3 regions of the Noviherbaspirillum phoenicis genome follow, and region 1 is predicted to be linked to each of the others. Evidence: predicted binding sites of a transcription regulator. Region 1 holds the regulator's gene; each other region holds the start of a gene.

Region 1 (2,268 bases):
GCTTCTGAGCTGCCGACCCGCCGCGCCGTGCGGCCAGCTCGTGGCGGTGCGGCGCGGCGTCAGACCGTCAGCTGCGTGATCGACGCCATGGCCACGCCGGCGTCGATCGACAGAAAGCCGACCGTGACCGGCAGCTTGAAACGGCGCGGTCCGGCGCTGCCCGGGTTGACCAGCAGCACGCCGCCCTCCTCGCGCACCATGGGCTTGTGGGAGTGACCGGCGATGACCACCTGCACCGGCGGCAGCGCATTCTTCAATTCCTTCACATCATGCAGCAGGTGAATCGCGACGCCATCGAAGCTCAGCGTCAGGCTGTGCGGCACCGCCTTTGCCCACGGCCCCGTGTCGTTGTTGCCGCGCACCGCATCGACCGGCGCGATCGCCGCCAGCGCTTCCAGGATCTGCGCATTGCCGATGTCGCCGGCATGGATGATGCGGTCCACGCCAGCCAGCGCGGCCAGGGCTTCCTGCCGCAGCAGACCGTGGGTGTCGGAGATTAGCCCGATGCGCATCGCCGCCCGCTCAGCTGCCGTGGCTCAGCGCGTTCGACAGCAGCTTGGCCGTGATGTCGACGATCGGAATCACCCGCTCATAGGCCATGCGGGTCGGGCCGATCACACCGAGCGTGCCGACCACCTTGCCATTGACGCCATAGGGCGCGGTGACCACGCTCATTTCATCGACCGGCATCAGCTGCGACTCGCCGCCGATGAAGATCTGCACGCCGGTGGCCTTGCTCGACACGTCCAGCAGCTGCATCAGGCTGGTCTTCTGCTCGAACATGTCGAACAGCTTGCGCAGCGAGGTCATGTTGGAAGACAGATCGCTCACCGACAGCAGGTTGCGCTCGCCGGAAATGACGACCTCGTCATTGTTTTCCGTCATCGCGTCGCTGCCCGCCTCGACCGCCGCCTGCATCAGCCGCGTCATGTCGTCGCGCAGCTGGCGCAGTTCGGCCTGCAGCCGGTTGCGCACATCGTCGAAACTCAGGCCGCCATAGTGCAGGTTGATGTAGTTGGCCGCTTCCACCAGTTGTGAGCGGGTGTAGTCGACATCGGTCAGCAGCAGCCGGTTCTGGACTTCGCCATTGGGCGCGACGATCACCAGCAGGATGCGTTTTTCCGACAAGCGCAGGAATTCCACCTGCTGGAAGACCGATTCGCGGCGCGGCGTCAGCACCACGCCGGCGAATTGCGACAGCGAGGACAGCACCTGGGCGGCGCTGGAAATGATGCGCTGCGGCGAGCCGATCTGGTTCTTTGGCTGCAGCCGGAATTCCACCGCCTTCTCGTCCAGCGGCTGCACCGTCAGCAGGGTGTCGACGAACATTCGGTAGCCGCGTGGCGTGGGAACGCGGCCGGCCGAGGTGTGCGGGCTGCTGACCAGCCCCATTTCCTCCAGGTCGGCCATGATGTTGCGGATGGTGGCGGGCGACAGGTCGAGTCCGGAGATCTTGGACAGTGCGCGGGAACCGACCGGCTGGCCGTCGGCGATATACCGTTCCACCAGGGCTTTGAGCAGGGTTTGTGCGCGATGATCGAGTTGCATGTCCGTAGTCTAATGTCGTGGCGCATCAGGCGCCATGATTTATCCGTGTTTCCAGCCAGACTTCCAGGTCGTGCAGCGACGCACAGACGGCATCCGGCGCCACATGGTCAGGCATGGTGCGCAGCGGCAAGTCCTGCCGCCGCAGCCAGACGCCGCGCAGGCCGGCCTTCTGCGCGCCTTCCACGTCGAGCAGCGGATCGTCGCCGACATAGACCGCCTCGGCCGGCTCGACCTGCAGCGCCTCGCAGGCATGGCGGAAGATCGCCGGGTCCGGCTTGGCGCTGCCGAACTGGTGGGCGGCGATGGACACGTCGAAATAATGATCCATGCCTATTGCGCCCAGGTCGGCCACGCCGTTGGAGACCGAGCCCAGCGCCACCTTGCGCCGCAGGGCGTCCAGCACCGGATGCACATCCGGATACGGCTCGACCTGGTTGCGGGCGGCGTTGAAGATGGCCATCGCCGTATCCACCGACGCCGCGCTTTCCCCGCAGGCAACGAACACCTCGGTCAGCACCGCGTGGCGCAGCGCCGCCAGGTTGATCGCGTAGAGCGGTTCGGACTTCATCAGCGCCACCCGCCTCGCCCGCATTTCCTCGATGCTGTAGCCGGCCGCGACAGTGGGCGCGTGTTCCCTGATCCAGTCGAACAGCAGGCGCTCGGCGCGCAGGATGACGGGCACGATGGGCCACAGGGTATCGTCTAGGTCGAACAGTACGG
Region 2 (2,268 bases), 1.5 Mb from region 1:
CGCGTCCGGGACGCGGCTTTGGCAGCTTCGCCTTCAATGTGCTGGTGGTGGCGATCGCGCTGGCCCTGCCCTTCGCCGGCCTGACTGTGCTGGAAAACATGCGGCCGGTGTCGGCCCAGCTGGCGGTCGAACCGGAAATCAGCGTTTTCCTCTCGATGGACACGCCGCGTGCGCGCGCCTCGGCGCTGGCGCCCGAAATCCAGCGGGTGCTGCAGGCCAGCCAGACCGGCGGCACCATCGAATTCATCCCCCGGGAAAATGCACTGAGCGCGCTGAAGGAACGCAGCGCCATTGCCGACGCAGTGACTACGCTGGGCAACAATCCGCTGCCGGACAGTTATGTGCTCAAGCTGGCCGGCTTCGAGAATGCGCAGGATGCCCGTCGCGTGGACGACATCGCGGTACAGATCAAGGCATTGCCGGGCGTGGAATATGTGCAGGTGGATTCGGCCTGGGTGCAGCGGCTGTCGGCGTTGCTCAATGTGCTGAGAATGGCGCTGCTGTTCCTGGCAGCCACGCTGGGCGTAGTGGTGGTGGCGGTGGTGTTCAATACGATACGGCTGCAGGTCATGACGCAACGCGAGGAAATCGAGGTGTCGCGACTGGTCGGCGCCACCGACGGCTTCATCTGCCGGCCCTTCTATTACAGTGGCGCCCTGCTCGGGCTGGCTGCCGGCGCGCTTGCGCTGGGCGTGGTTGCCCTGGGCATGCGTCCGCTGAATGCCGCCATTGCGGAATTTGCCCGTCTCTATGCGTCCGAATTCCAGTTGCTGCCGCTGGGCTGGCTGCTGACCACGGCCTTGCTGCTGCTCAGTTCATTCCTGGGCCTGTGCGGCGCCATGTTGTCGGTCCGGCGTCATCTCGGGCGCGCAAGCTGAAGATTGCCGGGAACAATTGCAGAGCGCGCGGGTCATAGTAGGGCAACTTCTTCAGCAGTTTTCTTTCTTATCAGTTACCAACGTCTATCCCGTTCATCCAGTGTAAACATTTGCTATGTCGGTCAACCAAGTGCGTTGATCGATTCGTCATGTCCCCCCATACAGCGGCCGGGCGGGCAAACTTTTAGTCTGGTCTGGGTTCTAAAATTTCAGCAAGGTTGTGTATCTTTCGCGGAACGTCGATAGGGTTTTTCCTATGCCGCTGGTTGGGATAGCCGATTAGCAGTCCGGATGCGGGAGTGCTAATATAGAACCTGCAAAAGATTTCGTTTAGTCAAGACAAATTTACGTCTAGTTAGCAAGGAGAAAGCATGAAAGCATCGACCTCGTCGGATGCGATAGTAGCTGCAGGCCAAAATGCACTGGCCCTCGGTTTCTCTGGCAATCTGGGCAATATCGACGCGTATATTTCCGCGGTAAACCGCCTGCCCATGTTGACGCAGGAGGAGGAAGTTTCCCTGGCGCGTCGCTGGCGCGACACCAACGACCTCGCCGCTGCCCAGGGCCTGGTGCTGTCGCATCTGCGGCTGGTGGTATCGATCGCGCGCGGCTATCTGGGTTACGGCCTGCCGCACGCCGACCTGATCCAGGAAGGCAATATCGGTCTGATGAAGGCAGTCAAGCGTTTCGATCCGGACCAGGGCGTTCGCCTGGTGTCTTATGCAATGCACTGGATCAAGGCGGAAATGCATGAGTACATCCTGAAGAACTGGCGGCTGGTCAAGGTGGCAACCACCAAGGCGCAGCGCAAGCTGTTCTTCAATCTGCGCAGCCACAAGGAAGGCCTGGACTCGATGACGCCGGCGCAGGTCGACGCGCTGGCCAAGACGCTGAATGTGAAGCGCGAGGAAGTGATCGAGATGGAAACCCGGCTGTCCGGCCGCGACATCGCGCTGGAAGCGCCGACGGACGACGAGGACGACAAGTTCTCGCCGATCGCCTACCTGTCTTCCGACAACTCGGAGCCCAGCAAGGTGCTGGAAGCGCAGGCGTTCGACCGGCTGCAATCCGAGGGCCTGGCCAGTGCGCTGGAAAAGCTCGATCCGCGCTCGCGCCGCATCGTCGAGGCGCGCTGGCTGGCCAATGACGACGGTTCAGGCGCAACCCTGCATGAGCTGGCGGATGAGTTCGGCGTGTCGGCCGAGCGCATCAGGCAGATCGAAGCGGTCGCGCTGAAGAAAATGAAGGGCAGCCTGGCCAGCTACGTCTGACGTCAGGCCTGGCTGGAAACAGCTGCATAAAAAAACGCCATGTGCCGCGAGGCCATGGCGTTTTTTCTTGTCGGCTTACTTGCCCGCGAGCAGCGCCTGCAGGTCATGCACGATGGGCT
Region 3 (2,268 bases), 4.1 Mb from region 1:
CCTGGCTGTCGCCGGCAAGCATGGCAAGAGCATCGGCCACGCTGGAAGCGCGCGACAATTCGAACTGGTTCATGGCTGGCCGCCTTTCCCGTCCGTTGGCATTGCCTGGCGTACGGCGGCGACGATGTTGGGATAACAGCCGCAGCGGCACAGGTTGCCGCTCATCAGTTCGCGGATGTCGTCATCGCTCTTCGCCCGGCCTTCGCCGATCAGCCCAACCGCCGAGCAGATCTGCCCTGGGGTGCAATAGCCGCACTGGAATGCATCCTGGTCAATGAATGCCTGCTGCACCGGATGCAGCGCCTCGCCCTGCGCCAGCCCTTCCACGGTCGTGATCTCGCAGCCGTCCTTCATTGCCGCCAGCGTCAGGCAGGCATTGACGCGCTTTCCGTCCACCAGCACCGTGCAGGCGCCGCATTGGCCGTGGTCGCAACCCTTCTTGGTGCCGGTAAGCTGCAATTCCTCACGCAGCAGGTCGAGCAGCGTGGTCCAGGGCGCCGTCCGAATTTCACGCGGGACGCCATTGAGGGTCAGGCTGATTGTGCAAGATTGCGCATAGGACGCCTTCTGCGCCGACCTGGCGCGGTCATCGGGACTATTCATGGTGCTTGGCTCCGGAAAGGAAAAGGTACGCTGTCCGCGGTTTCTGCAGAACAGGGCAGTAAAGCATTTCATCGTAATCATTGCCGGGCTGGGGTACAGGTCGGAGAACAGCTTGAAAGACTGTAGGAATCCCGGCAGTTATGCGATCGAATTGATGAAATCGGTCTTTGAACGGTCGACTCGCCGGCCTCTCCGACCCCGAGTCTTCCATTTTCGACAATTGCCGGTCTTGAAAAGGGGTGTAACCGCCCCTATACTTAGCACTCGCCGACGGAGAGTGCTAATAATTTCCTCGGACCGTCGAATCCCCGCGGTTGAAAGCAGCCGAAAAACGCTGAAGTCAACCGTTTTTATATTAATTACTGACAACATTTAGGAGTTTGTATGGCACTTCGTCCTTTGCACGATCGCGTCATCGTCAAGCGCCTCGACCAGGAAACCAAAACTGCGTCCGGCATCGTTCTCCCTGAAACCGCGGCTGAGAAGCCGGATCAGGGTGAAGTCCTGGCTGTGGGCAACGGCAAAATCCTCGAAGGCGGCCAGGTGCGTCCTCTGGACGTCAAGGTTGGCGACCGCGTGCTGTTTGGCAAGTATTCCGGCCAGACGGTCAAAATGAATGGCGAAGAACTGCTGGTCATGCGCGAGGAAGACATTCTCGCCATCGTTCAGCAGTAATGCGGACCGCCATGCGCCGCGCAAGCCGCAGGCCATGGCGATAGGCCCTCCCCTGCAATCCTATCCAAGAATACTCAAGGAGTAATGAACATGGCTGCTAAAGAAGTCGTATTTGGCGACAGCGCTCGCCACAAGATGGTCGAAGGCGTCAACATCCTGGCCAACGCGGTCAAGGTGACCCTGGGCCCGAAAGGCCGCAACGTGGTTCTGGAGCGCTCCTTCGGCTCCCCGACCGTGACCAAGGACGGCGTGTCGGTCGCGAAAGAGATCGAACTGAAAGACAAGCTCATGAACATGGGCGCCCAGATGGTCAAGGAAGTGGCTTCCCGCACCAGCGACAACGCCGGCGACGGCACCACCACCGCAACCGTTCTGGCCCAGGCCATCGTGCGCGAAGGCATGAAGTACGTTGCCGCCGGCATGAACCCGATGGACTTGAAGCGCGGCATCGACAAGGCTGTCACCGCCCTGGTCGATGAAGTGCGCCAGCTGGCACGTCCCTGCACCACCACCCGCGAGATCGCCCAGGTCGGCTCCATCTCCGCCAACAGCGACAGCTCCATTGGCGACCGCATCGCCGAAGCGATGGAAAAAGTCGGCAAGGAAGGCGTGATCACCGTGGAAGACGGCAAGTCGCTGAACGACGAGCTGGACATCGTGGAAGGCATGCAGTTCGACCGCGGCTACCTGTCCCCGTACTTCATCAACAATCCGGACAAGCAAAGCGTCATCCTGGAAAGCCCGTTCATCCTGCTGTTCGACAAGAAAATCTCGAACATCCGTGACCTGCTGCCGGTGCTGGAGCAAGTCGCCAAGGCTGGCCGTCCGCTGCTGATCATCGCCGAAGACATCGAAGGCGAAGCGCTTGCAACCCTGGTGGTGAACAACATCCGCGGCATCCTGAAGACCTGCGCAGTCAAGGCCCCTGGCTTCGGCGACCGTCGCAAGGCCATGCTGGAAGACATCGCCATCCTGACCGGCGGCCAAGTC

What was found. Region 1 encodes HrcA, which represses chaperone genes, less so after heat shock. Its sites were predicted from a motif close to TTAGCACTCNNNNNNNNNGAGTGCTAA; they were not measured.
Region 2: rpoH (RNA polymerase sigma factor RpoH) is a predicted target of HrcA. The motif match lies at 1,158-1,184, and genes of this name have one in related genera.
Region 3: groES (co-chaperone GroES) is a predicted target of HrcA. The motif match lies at 861-887, and genes of this name have one in related genera.

Annotation. Positions count from the first base shown of each region.
Region 1 is NZ_JBDFLX010000001.1:4,126,468-4,128,735, reverse strand. It holds gene panB (3-methyl-2-oxobutanoate hydroxymethyltransferase) at 1-8, shown strand, start outside; gene ABC383_RS18460 (metallophosphoesterase family protein) at 60-512, opposite strand; gene hrcA (heat-inducible transcriptional repressor HrcA) at 523-1,548, opposite strand; gene ABC383_RS18450 (HAD family hydrolase) at 1,574-2,268, opposite strand, start outside.
Region 2 is NZ_JBDFLX010000001.1:2,582,418-2,584,685, forward strand. It holds gene ABC383_RS11705 (cell division protein FtsX) at 1-878, shown strand, start outside; gene rpoH (RNA polymerase sigma factor RpoH) at 1,250-2,149, shown strand; gene ABC383_RS11715 (SCO family protein) at 2,225-2,268, opposite strand, start outside.
Region 3 is NZ_JBDFLX010000001.1:73,356-75,623, reverse strand. It holds gene ABC383_RS00335 (FAD binding domain-containing protein) at 1-73, opposite strand, end outside; gene ABC383_RS00330 ((2Fe-2S)-binding protein) at 70-603, opposite strand; gene groES (co-chaperone GroES) at 988-1,278, shown strand; gene groL (chaperonin GroEL) at 1,369-2,268, shown strand, end outside.